Regions from separate parts of the Methylobacterium sp. Leaf102 genome, predicted to be linked through region 2. Evidence: predicted binding sites of a transcription regulator. Region 2 holds the regulator's gene; the other holds the start of a gene.

What was found. Region 2 encodes PhoB, which activates phosphate uptake and scavenging genes when phosphate is short. Its sites were predicted from a motif close to TGTCATNNANCTGTCAT; they were not measured.
Positions count from the first base shown of each region.
Region 1: the regulator PhoB is predicted to act here: its motif matches at 2,256-2,272, upstream of ASF27_RS02680 (Orn/Lys/Arg decarboxylase N-terminal domain-containing protein).

Region 1 covers NZ_LMMX01000001.1:553,406-559,382, reverse strand. The annotation lists gene ASF27_RS02695 (BrnA antitoxin family protein) at 1-266, shown strand, start outside; gene ASF27_RS02690 (enoyl-CoA hydratase/isomerase family protein) at 274-1,083, opposite strand; gene ppk2 (polyphosphate kinase 2) at 1,163-2,086, opposite strand; gene ASF27_RS02680 (Orn/Lys/Arg decarboxylase N-terminal domain-containing protein) at 2,321-4,663, shown strand; gene ASF27_RS02675 (GNAT family N-acetyltransferase) at 4,663-5,268, shown strand; gene ASF27_RS02670 (metallophosphoesterase) at 5,285-5,977, opposite strand, start outside.
Region 2 covers NZ_LMMX01000001.1:699,224-705,200, forward strand. The annotation lists gene ASF27_RS03375 (DUF3572 domain-containing protein) at 1-244, shown strand, start outside; gene ASF27_RS03380 (cell envelope integrity EipB family protein) at 492-1,367, opposite strand; gene ASF27_RS03385 (GcrA family cell cycle regulator) at 1,768-2,409, shown strand; gene phoB (phosphate regulon transcriptional regulator PhoB) at 2,476-3,177, opposite strand; gene phoU (phosphate signaling complex protein PhoU) at 3,278-4,018, opposite strand; gene pstB (phosphate ABC transporter ATP-binding protein PstB) at 4,113-4,931, opposite strand; gene pstA (phosphate ABC transporter permease PstA) at 4,982-5,872, opposite strand; gene pstC (phosphate ABC transporter permease subunit PstC) at 5,893-5,977, opposite strand, start outside.

The DNA of each region.
Region 1 (5,977 bases), 150 kb from region 2:
CCCTCACGCCGGAACAACGCGCGGAGTTGGAGGCGCTCGCCGCGACGCCGGATTCCGAGATCGACTACAGCGATATCCCGCCGCTGACGGAGGCGTTCTTCGCCAACGCCCAGCGCAATCCGTTCTACCGTCCGATCAAGGCTCAGGTCACCGTTCGCCTCGACGCGGACGTGCTCGCTTGGCTCAAGACCGGCGGGCGCGGCTACCAGACGAAGCTGAACGCGATTCTTCGGCGTGCCATGCTCCAGGACGCTCCGCCGAAGTGACCGGTTCTCACCGCCCCCGCCAATCCGGCGCCCGCTTGCCCAGGAACGCTTCCATTCCCTCGCGAAAATCGGCGCTCGTGTAGCAGAGGCGGATGAGGTCGTCGCCGGGGCGCTCGCCGGCCGTGTCGTCGGCGTCCTGAAGCCGGCGCAGGCCCTCCTTGGTGGCGTGGAGGGTGAGGGGCGCGTGGCCGGCGACGAGGGTGGCGAGTTCGGTGGCGCGGACCGCGAGGGCATCTGCATCCGCCACCACCTCGCCGACGAGGCCGATGGCCAGCGCCTCCTCGGCCCCGACGAGGCGGGCGGTGAAGATCATGTCCTTGACCCGGGCCGGGCCGACGAGCCCGGAGAGGCGCTTCAGGTTGGCGAGCGACAGGCAGTTGCCCAGCGTCCGCGCGATGGGAAAGCCGAAGCGCGCGTCGCGGGTGGCGACCCGCAGGTCGCAGGCCGCCGCGATGGCCGCCCCGCCGCCCGTGCAGGCCCCCGCGATGGCCGCGATGACGGGCACCCGCAGGCGCTCGAGGGCACCCATCACCCGATCCATGAACCGCTCGTAGTCCAGGGCGTCCTGGGCCGAGGCGAAGCCGCGGAACTGGGCGATGTCGGTACCGGCCGCGAACGCCTTCTCGCCCGCGCCCGTGATCACCAGCACCCGCACGGACGGGTCGGCCTCGATCCGCGCGCAGCGGTCGATGATCCCCTGATACATCGCGAAGGTGAGGGCGTTGCGGGCCTGGGGCCGGTTGAGGACGAGGCGGGCGATGCCGGCCCCGTCCTGCGTGAACAGGAGCTCGTCGGTGTCGCGCGCAGGGCTGGTCATGGCGGGTCCGGGGTCGCGTGGAATTCCAGCCCCGGGTCTGCCCATCCCGGCGGCCCGGATCAACCCGGGGGCGGTCGTCTCAGAACAGGCTCGGCACGAACATCTCCGGCGGGACCGGCTGGCGGGCGTAGTCGTCGTGGCGCTCGCGCTCGGGCAGCTGGACGGCCGGGTGCGCCACCGCGCCGTAGGGGATCTGCGACAGGAGGTGGGCGATGCAGTTGAGCCGGGCCTTCTTCTTGTCCACGGCCTCGACCACCCACCACGGCGCCTCGGGGATGTGGGTGCGGGCGAGCATCACTTCCTTGGCCTTGGTGTAATCCTCCCACAGGCGGCGCGACTGCACATCCATCGGCGAGAGCTTCCACTGCTTCAGCGGATCGTGGATCCGCATGGTGAAGCGCAGCTCCTGCTCCTCGTCGGTGATCGAGAACCAGTATTTCAGCACGATGATCCCTGAGCGCACCAGCATGCGCTCGAATTCCGGCACGGAGCGGAAGAACTCCTCCACCTCGTCGGGCGTGCAGAAGCCCATCACGCGCTCGACGCCGGCGCGATTGTACCAGGAGCGGTCGAACAGCACGATCTCGCCGCCGGCGGGCAAGTGGGTCACGTAGCGCTGGAAGTACCATTGCGTGCGCTCGCGCTCGCTCGGGGCCGGCAGGGCGGCGACGCGGCAGACGCGGGGGTTGAGGCGTTGGGTGATGCGCTTGATCGCCCCGCCCTTGCCGGCGGAATCCCGGCCCTCGAAGATCACGACGACGCGCAGCTTCTGAGCCTGCACCCAATCCTGCAGGCGCACCAGCTCGTGTTGGAGCCGGAACAGCTCGCGGAAATAGCGTCGGCGGTCCATCTGCGGCGCGCGTGGACCGTCCCCGACGGCATCGGCGAGGCGTTCGAGACGCTCCTCCTCCATCTCCATTTCGAGTTCTTCGTCGAAATCGTCGGCGACTTCGCGGCGGATCGCCTCGATGTCGAAGGTGCCTGCCCGTTGCCCCTGATCCATTGCCGCCGTCCCGCCCGTCGCTCGAATCCCGATCGCTGGCGTTAGAGCAGGCGCGTGTGACAGTGCTGCTACGGGCGATCGGTGCGCCATCGGTCTATGGGTGATGCCGCCGGCCGCCGGCGCCGAACCCGGCCGTGTCGCCCTCGAAAAGCCGCCGCCCCTCCGCAACTGTCATCGAAGCGTCACGTCCCGTCGCGAACGGTGCGCGCCAAACACCACGGAGCCTTTTCCCGCATGGACTTCTTCCGCCGCTTCACCGTGCTGATGTGCGCGCCGAACTTCGATCCGGACGATCTCGAGGGCGTGCGCGTCCAGCAAATCCTCACCTCCATTGAGAAGCTCGGCTTCGAGGTGGTGCGGGCGCGGCGCGTCGAAGATGCGGCCATCGCGGTCCAGACCGACGCCGCCATCGGCTGCATGGTGGTGGATTGGGGCAAGCGCGGGCTGGACGGCAAGGCGGCGGCGCTCATCAACCTGATGCGGAAACGCGGGCTGGAAATGCCCATCGTGATCATGGTCCGCCGCAAGCGTCTGGAAGACATCCCCGTCGAGGTGCTGGACTTCATCGACGGCTACATCTTCCTTGCCGAAGAAACCCCCGAATACATCGCCCGCGGCCTCGTCAGCCGGGTGAAGCAATACGCCGAGACCCTGAAGACGCCGTTCTTCGGCGCCCTGGTCGACTACGCCGAGCAGGGAAATCAGCTCTGGACCTGTCCCGGCCACAACGGCGGGATCTTCTACAACCGCTCGCCCATCGGCCGCATCTTCGTCGAGCACCTCGGCGAGGCGATCTTTCGCGACGACCTCGACAATTCCGTCCTCGATCTCGGCGACCTCCTCGTCCACGAGGGGCCCGCCCTGAAGGCGCAGAAGGAAGCCGCCGTCATCTTCGGGGCGGAGAAGACCTACTTCGTCCTCAATGGCACCTCGGCCTCGAACAAGATCGTGCTGTCGGCCCTGGTGGCGGAGGGCGACCTCGTGCTGTTCGACCGCAACAACCACAAGGCCGCGCATCACGGCGCCCTGTTCCTCGGCGGCGCCGTGCCGGTGTTCATCGAGACCGATCGCAACTGCTTCGGGTTGATCGGCCCCATGTACGCCGAGGCCCTGGACGAGACGGCGATCCGCGAAAAGATCCGCACCAATCCCCTGGTGAAGGACCCCGACGCGTGGAAGCGCGAGCGCCCGTTCCGCGTGGCGGTGGTCGAGCAATGCACCTACGACGGCACGATCTACAATGCGCAGATGATCCTCGATCGGATCGGGCACCTCTGCGACTACATCCTGTTCGACGAGGCCTGGGCGGGCTTCATGAAGTTCCACCCGCTCTTCGCCGGGCGCTTCGCCATGGGCCTGAAGGGGCTGGACGAGACCTCACCGGGCATCATCGCCACGCAATCGACCCACAAGCAGCTGGCGAGCTTCTCCCAGGCCTCGCAGATCCACACCAAAGACAGCCACATCCGCGGCCAGACCCGCCGCATCGAGCACCGGCGCTTCAACGAGACCTTCCTCGTCCACGCCTCGACCTCGCCGTTCTATCCCCTGTTCGCCTCCCTCGATGTGGGCGCGCAGATGATGAAGGGCCGCTCCGGCGTCGTCCTCTGGGACGACACCATTCGGCTCGGCATCGAGTGGCGCAAGAAGGTCCGGGCCATCCGCCGCGAGTTCGAGGAGAAGGAGGGCGATCCCCTCCGCCGCTGGTTCTTCGACCCCTTCGTGCCCGACACCGTGAAGGGCCCGGATGGCAAGGTGCCGTGGGAGAGCATCTCCACGGACGAACTCGCCAGCAACGCCAAGTACTGGGAATTGACTCCGGGCGCGGCCTGGCACGGCTTCACGCACGTGGTGCCCGATTATGCCATGACCGACCCGAACAAGCTCACGGTGCTCACCCCGGGCTTCGACCGGCGTACAGGTGAATACGCCGAGCACGGCGTGCCCGCGCCCATCGTCGCCCAGTACCTGCGTGAGAACCGCATCGTGCCGGAGAAGAACGACCTCAACTCGCTGCTCTTCCTGCTGACGCCGGGCGTCGAATCCTCCAAGGCCGGCACGCTGATCTCGGGCCTGGTCGCCTTCAAGCGCCTGCACGACGACAACGTGCCGCTCGAAGAGGCGATGCCCGAGTTCGTCCGGCGCCGGCCCAACCGCTACAAGGGCGTGCGCCTGCGCGATCTCTGCGCCGATTTCCACGCCTTCCACCGTGAGGCCGGCACCAGCGCCCTCCAGCGCAAGCAGTTCGAGCCGGGGCACCTGCCCGAGATGGTGATGACGCCCAAGGAAGCGGTGCAGCAGCTCACCCGCAACAACGTCGATTACGTGCCCATCGCGGAGGCGGAAGGGCGCGTGGCGACGACCTTGCTTCTGGTCTACCCGCCGGGCATCGGCACGGTGCTGCCGGGCGAGCGATTGGACGAGCGGGCGAAACCCATGCTGGACTATTTCAAGATGTTCGAGCGCTCCGCGAACCTGTTCCCCGGGTTCGAGGCCGAGATCCAGGGCGTGTTCCGCAACGTGGATCCGGACGGCACCATCCGGTTCCACACGTATGTCATGCGCGAGACCCGCTGATGCCGGCGCTGGCCGGCGACCCCGACCTCGTCATCCGACCCTCGTCGGATGCCGACGTGGCGGACATGGTGGACATCTACGCCCACCACATCCGGCGCGGGGTCGGCGATGTCGGCGATTTCGAGGAGGATCCGCTCCATCCGGACGACCTCAAGAAGCGCCGCAAGGCCATGCGCAAGAAGCGCCTGCCGCACCTCGTCGCCGACCGCGACGGGGTGGTGGCCGGCTACGCCTACGCGGTGCCGTTCCGCAAGCGGCCGGCCTACCGCTACACCCTCAAGCACTCGATCTACGTCCACCACGAGCACCTGCACGCCGGCATCGGCCGGCGCCTGCTGCCGGCCCTCATCGAGGCCTGCGCGGCCGGCGGCTACCGCCAGATGATCGGCTACATCGACGCGAAGAACGAGGCCTCGTTGCGCCTGCACGAGGCCTGCGGGTTCGTGCGCGTCGGGCTGCTGCCGGCGGTGGGCTACAAGTACGGCCGCTGGAGCGACAGCGTCATGGTACAGTGCGCCCTGGGCTCCGGCGCCACCGACCAGCCCGGCACCTGGACGCGTCCCGTCGAGGTGGTGGTGGCCGGCCACGACTGGATCGGCAAATAGCCGGTCACCGAGGAGCCTACTCGGCGTCCCGCCAACCGCTGCCATGCCACAGCCGCACGGTCACGGTGGCGGCGCCGTCCGCGATGACGATGCGGTTGTAGGCGTTGGGTTCGGAGCCGCGCAGGCGGGTCGAGGTGGCCGAACCCGCTTGGACCGCGAGCAGATGCCCGCGTCGGCCCCGCATGACGCCCCGGTCCACCGTGTCGTTCGCAGCACCCGAGGCGTCGGCTTCGGCGAACCGGGCGTAGTGCCGGTGGAGGTGGCCGGCGAGGGTCAGTCCGACGCCCTGGCGCCGGAACGCGGCGAGCGCCAGGTCGGCGCGGCCGACGAGGCGGGCTTCCTCGTCCCAGGGCGGCGGCATGAACGGGTGATGTCCCACCACAATCCGGAACACGTGCGCCGGCATGGCGGCGAGCCGCGCCTCGGCCTGCACGATCTGGCGCCGCCGGATCTTGCCCTGCGACCAGTCGGCCTCGGGCGCCCAGGTCCGCACTGTGTTGAGGCAGACGATGCCGATCTCGTCGTCGAGATGGGTCGGCTCCGTGCTGGGCGCGATGTAGCGGCGGTAGCGCGCGAACGGCCGGAGGAAGCGCTGCACGAGGTGGAACGGCGAGATGTCGTGGTTGCCCGGCACGGCGATCCACGGCGCGTCGAGGCGTGCCAGGAAGGCCCGGGCCGCCGCGTACTCCACCTTGCGCGCACGCATGGT
Region 2 (5,977 bases):
GCGGCTCTACCCCTTCCTCAACGCCACCGGGGTGACCCCCGACACCCTGCGGGCGAGCGCGCAGGATGCCGGATTCCTGGCCGGGCTCCTCGACCACGTCATGGGCGACGAAGCCACCCTGATGGCCGCGGCGGAGGCCCTGGCGGTGCCGCCCGAGCGGATCGCGGCGGCCTGGGGCCGACTCTCGCCCATGGAGTTCGACGACGGATTTTCGGATCAGGGGACGCGGGGCGACGACGTCTGACGGCGCCCCGCGTCCGCCCATTCGAGGCAGGTCCGCCCGACCGATCGATCGGAGCGGTGGACGGGCCACTCCCGTCGCGGTGAGAGGGGCGCCTCCGCATCATCCGCCCTGCCGGCGGATCGACGCCGCTCCGGGAGCCGATGCCCTCGCGCTGCGCCCGACCGCGTTGGGTCGGGCCACATCGCGAGGCCTTCGCTTTGCCGCGCTCTTTTGCGCCGAACCGGCATCCACTTCGGCGGAGAGTGCTCTAGGACTTGCAGTCGGTGGCGGCTGGGAGCTTGTCGAGGCGGCTGAGATTGCCCGCCACGGCGAATTCCCCGTAATCGAGGCGCAGGTTGCCGCTGACGCCGTTCTCGTAGAGGTCGAAGGTCAGCACGTAGATCGGCGTGCGCTCGCCTTCGCCGGCGGTGAAGTAGCTCAGGGTCACCGGCCAGTGGGTCATGCCCGCCATCTCCCCCTCGCGCAGGGGCTTGTCGCGGTCGGCTTTCGGCTTCGCGGCGCCCTCGCCCGCGGCTTCCTCCTGAGGCGCCCCTTCCTTGACGGAAGCGGTCGTGGCCGGGCGCCCGATCACCGCCAGGGTGTCGTAGACCTTCCGGCCGTCGTCGGTGCCGTCGTAGACCTTCACCGAGAGGGTCGTCCGGCCCTCGCGCGCCGCCGCGATGAGACGGCGCATGTGGACCGTCGGGAACAGCACCTCTCCGCTCGCCTGGAACCCGTCGCGCTTGGGCTCCTTCAGGCGAACCTTGAGGGCATCGGCCACCGTCTCGGCGGTGCCGTCCACGGATTGGCCGGGCGTGCCGTTGAGCAAAGTGCTGACCTTGAAGCGGTAGCTGCGCCCGTCGGCGCTCTCGAAGGTGGTGTTGCGCAGGTCCGAGGTGCGGCTGCCGGTCTCGCCGCTTTCCAGCACCGTCACCTGCCGGGTCTGCATCGTGTAGCCCTTGCAGGCGTCGCCCGAGAAATCGATGACGATGCGCCCGCGCGCGCTCTCCACCGCCCGGGTGCCGCCGCTCTGGGCGAGCGACAGGTCGTAGACCGCGCGGTGGCTGGCGAGGGGCACGGGCTCGGCGGCCGACGCCCCGCTGGCGGACAGGATGAGGCAGGCCGTGGCGCGGGACAGACGCATGAAGTCTCCTGCCGGGGGGTTGGCGGGGTCGGACCGGCGCACCGTTCGGCACGCATGGACTGCCCGTCAGATAGGCCGCCCGTCACCCACCGGCAATGCGAGTCCCTCGCGGCGGAGAGAGCCGGGCACGGCTTTGCGAACTCGTCCTTGCAAACCTGGGTTTGCAAACTTGGCTTTGCCAACTTGGCTTTGACGGTGAAAACCCCGTCGCCCGCCCGGACGCGGTCAAGGCCGCTCTTGCCTCGGACTCGGGCGCTCCTGTACGGTTCGACCGTCGCCGAAGAGAGCCCGAGGCGAACGTCACCTGTCCGGTCCCGGGACCTTACGCTGCGGAGCTCCGCCGCCGGTCCTTCGCGCCCGTGATACATGCGGTGATCGGTGCACGATGTCGGAGGGGGCGATGACCGAAACGGTTCCGAGCTGGTCGGACGAGCGCGTCGATCTCCTGCGTCGCCTGTGGCAGGACGGCCTGAGCGCGAGCCAGGTCGCCACGCAACTCGGTGGCGTGACCCGCAACGCCGTCATCGGCAAGGTCCATCGTCTCGGCCTGTCCGGCCGCGTGGCGAAAGGGCCCGACACCCTCCCCCGCAAGAAGCCGGTCCGCGAGGGCGCGGGCCAGGAGCCCGGACAACCGGAATCCGCGGACCACGAGACCGGGCATCGGGACACCGAAATCCAAGGGCTCGGGATCGATGCCCCCATGCTCGGGACCGTGGGCCGGGACAGCGAACCGTCCGGAACCGCGGCGGTCGAGGCCGGATCCGTCGTCGCGATGCAGCCCGCTCCCGCGGATACGCGCGCCGCGCCGGTGCTCGTGGCCCGGATCGAGGCCGTGGGCTTGGCGGCCTCGCGCAGGGTCACGATCATGGATCTGCGCGAATCCATGTGTCGCTGGCCCCTCGGGGACCCGACGTCGCCCGATTTCCACTATTGCGGCGACCGCGCCATCACCGGCCTGCCCTACTGCACCCACCACGCCCAGATCGCCTACCAGCCGGCGGCCGAGCGCAAGCGCGACCGCAGGGTCGGCGGATTTCGCTGAGGCGATCGCGATCGTCGTGCCGCCGGGAATCCGAGCGGGTCACGCTCCGCGCTTGCGGCCGGCGCGTCACTCGGTGCCGGCGAACATCTCGTCGAACGAGTAGCCCGAGCCCCGGACCGTGCGGATCGGGTCGCTCTGCCGGGGCCGGTTCAGGGCCTTGCGCAAACGCCCGACGTGCACGTCCACGGTACGCTCGTCGATGTAGACGTCGTGCCCCCAGACGCCGTCGAGCAGCTGCTCGCGCGAGAACACGCGCCCGGGACTGCGCATGAGGAATTCGAGGAGCTTGAACTCCGTCGGACCGAGATGGATCTCGCGGCCCTCGCGGCGGATGCGGTGGCTGAGACGGTCGAGCTCGATGTCGCCGGCCACCAGCAGGTTGGCCACGTGGGCCGGCTTGGCCCGGCGCAGGAGCGCGCGCACGCGGGCGAGCAGTTCCGGCACGGAGAACGGCTTGACGATATAGTCGTCGGCCCCGGTGCCGAGGCCGCGGATGCGGTCGCCCTCCTCGCCCCGGGCCGTCAGCATGATCACCGGCAGGCGCTCGGTCTCCCGGCGCGCCCGGATCCGGCGGCACAGCTCGATCCCCGACAGGCCGGGCAGCATCCAGTCGAGCAGCACGAGGTCGGGCACCTGCTCCTGCATCCGCAGGTCGGCCTCGTCGCCGCGCGCGGCGGAATCGACCTCGAACCCTTCGGCCTCGAGATTATAGCGCAACAGGAGGGTCAGGGCCTCCTCGTCCTCGACGATGAGGATCCGCGTACTCATCACAACCGCCCGCTCATGCGGCCCGGAACCCCGCCCGACCCATGGCGGGGCGGGCAGGGCTCGAACCCTTGGTCTTTCGCGCCCTCGACGAGGGCTCCCCTCAGGCGCCCGTGGTCAGGCCGAGGGGCGGCATGTCCACCGTGGCGTAGTTCGAAGCGTCGTTCTTGGGACGATCGCTCTCCGCCAGGCTGTTGGCGCCGGTGACGAGGTAGTGAATCGTCTCGGCGATGTTGGTGGTGTGGTCGCCGATACGCTCGATGTTCTTGGCGACGAACAGCAGGTGCGTACAGAACGAGATGTTGCGCGGATCCTCCATCATGTAGGTCAGGAGCTCGCGAAACAGCGAGTTGTACAGGGCGTCGATGGCGTCGTCGCGCTCCCATACGTCGAGGGCCGCCTTGGTGTCGCGGCTGGCATAGGCGTCGAGGACGTCCTTGAGCTGCTCCTGCACCAGGTCGCTCATGTGCTGGACGCCGATGACGATCTTCTGCGGCTGGATCTGGTCCGCGATCGCCACCACGCGCTTGGCGACGTTCTTGGCGAGATCGCCGATGCGCTCGAGGTCGTTCGAGACCCGGATCGCCGACACGGTCTCGCGCAGGTCGATGGCCATGGGCTGGCGCCGGGCGATGAGCAGGATCGAGCGCTCCTCGATCTCGCGCTGCAGGGTGTCGAGGCGGTGATCGGCGGCGATGACCGCCTGGGCCAGGGGCACGTCGCGGCGCACGAGGGCGTCGCTCGCCTCCGTCATCATCTTCTCGGCGATGCCGCCCATCTCGGAGATGGACCGCCGCAGGTCTTCGAGGTCGGTGTCGTAGGAACTGACGATGTGGTCGGGCATGTCGCACTCCTCGGTCAGGTCTCGTTCGGGGAAACCTGCCACAGGGCGGGGTGGGGCGGGCTGCGGCGGAGGAGCCGCCCCCTCTCCCAAGAAATCAGCCGAAGCGGCCGGTGATGTAGTCCTGGGTCTGGCGCTTCTCGGGGTTCATGAAGATCCGCGTGGTCGGACCGAACTCGACGAGTTCGCCGAGATACATGAACGCCGTGAACTGCGAGATGCGCGCCGCCTGCTGCATGTTGTGCGTGACGATGACGATGGTGAATTCGGACCGCAGCTGCTCGATGAGCTCTTCGATGCGGCCCGTCGAGATCGGGTCGAGGGCCGAGGTCGGCTCGTCGAACAGGATCACCTCGGGGCGCTGCGCCACCGTGCGGGCGATGCACAGGCGCTGCTGCTGGCCGCCCGAGAGGCCCATGCCGGACTGCTTGAGCTTGTCCTTCACCTCGTCCCACAGGGCAGCCTTGCGCAGGGACTCCTCCACGCGCACGTCGAGGTCGGCTTTCGGCAGCTTCTCGTAGAGGCGCAGGCCGAAGGCGACGTTGTCGTAGATCGACATCGGGAACGGCGTCGGCTTCTGGAACACCATGCCGATGCGCGAGCGCAGCTCGTTCAGGTCGACCCTGGCGTCGAGGACGTTCTGGCCGTCGAGCAGGATCTCCCCTTCGGCGCGCTGGTCGGGGTAGAGGCTGTAGATGCGGTTGAAGGTGCGCAGCAGGGTCGATTTCCCGCAGCCCGACGGACCGATGAGTGCGGTGACCTGCCGGTCGTGGAAGTTGAGGTTCACGGATTTCAGGCCGTGGAAGGTGCCGTAGTAGAAGTTCAGATCCTTCACGGCGATGCGGACGGGGGAACTCTCGTCCGCCTTGTGGCGGCCGGTGAGCTGCGCGGAGGTGATCCCGTTGGCGGCGTTCATCGGTTGCGGGTCCTTCAGGTCGAACGGGGGCGGGGCGAACGGGGCGCGGATCAGCGCGCGCGCTCGCTCTTGATGACGAAGCGGGCCACGATCGAGAGGGCGAGGATCGTGACGGTGATCAGGAGGGCGCCGGCCCAGGCGAGCTGCTGCCAGTTGCCGTAGGGCGAGAGGGCGAACTGGTAGATCATCACCGGCAGGTTCGGCACGCCGCCCATGAGGTTGGGTGAGAACCAGCTGTTGTTGTTGAGCGCCGTGAACAGGAGCGGCGCGGTCTCGCCGGCGATGCGGGCGAGCGCCAGGATGATGCCGGTGACGATGCCGGCGGAGGCCCCGCGCCACGTGATGGCGGTGATCACCTTGGAGGGCGGGGCCCCGAGCGCCGCGCCGGCCTCGCGCAGGGTCGAGGGCACGAGGCGCAGCATGTCCTCGGTGGTGCGGACGATGACCGGGGTGGCGATGATGGCGAGCGCCACGGCGCCGGCCCAGCCCGAGTAGCTCCCCATGGGCCGCACCATCAGGGTGTAGACGAACAGGCCGATGAGGATGGAGGGTGCCGAGAGCAGGATGTCGTTGAGGAAGCGGATGAGGTCGGCGAGCTTCGAGTTGCGGCCGTACTCCGCGAGGAAGGTGCCGGCCATGACGCCCACCGGCGTCGCGACCAGGATGCCCAGGAAGGTCATCACCAGACTGCCGAGGATCGCGTTGGCGATGCCGCCGCCCTCGGAGCCGGGCCCGGGCGTCGGCTCGGTGAAGAGGAGCGGCGAGAACCCCTTCACGCCCTCGATGATCAGCATGGCCAGGATCGAGCCGAGCACGAGGATGCCGATGAGGGTCGCGACCGTGCTGGCGCCGATGAGCAGCTTGTCGGCGACCCGGCGTCCCGAGCGGACCCGGCTCGCCTGGAGGGGCGGCGCGGCGGTGACGGTGTTGAGCGCGTCCATGGTGGTGTCTCCGGCCGGACTCAAGCGACCTTCACGCGCCGGACGAGCAGGCGGGCGACGATCAGGACGAGGAAGGTGATGACGAACAGGATGCAGCCGAGCGCC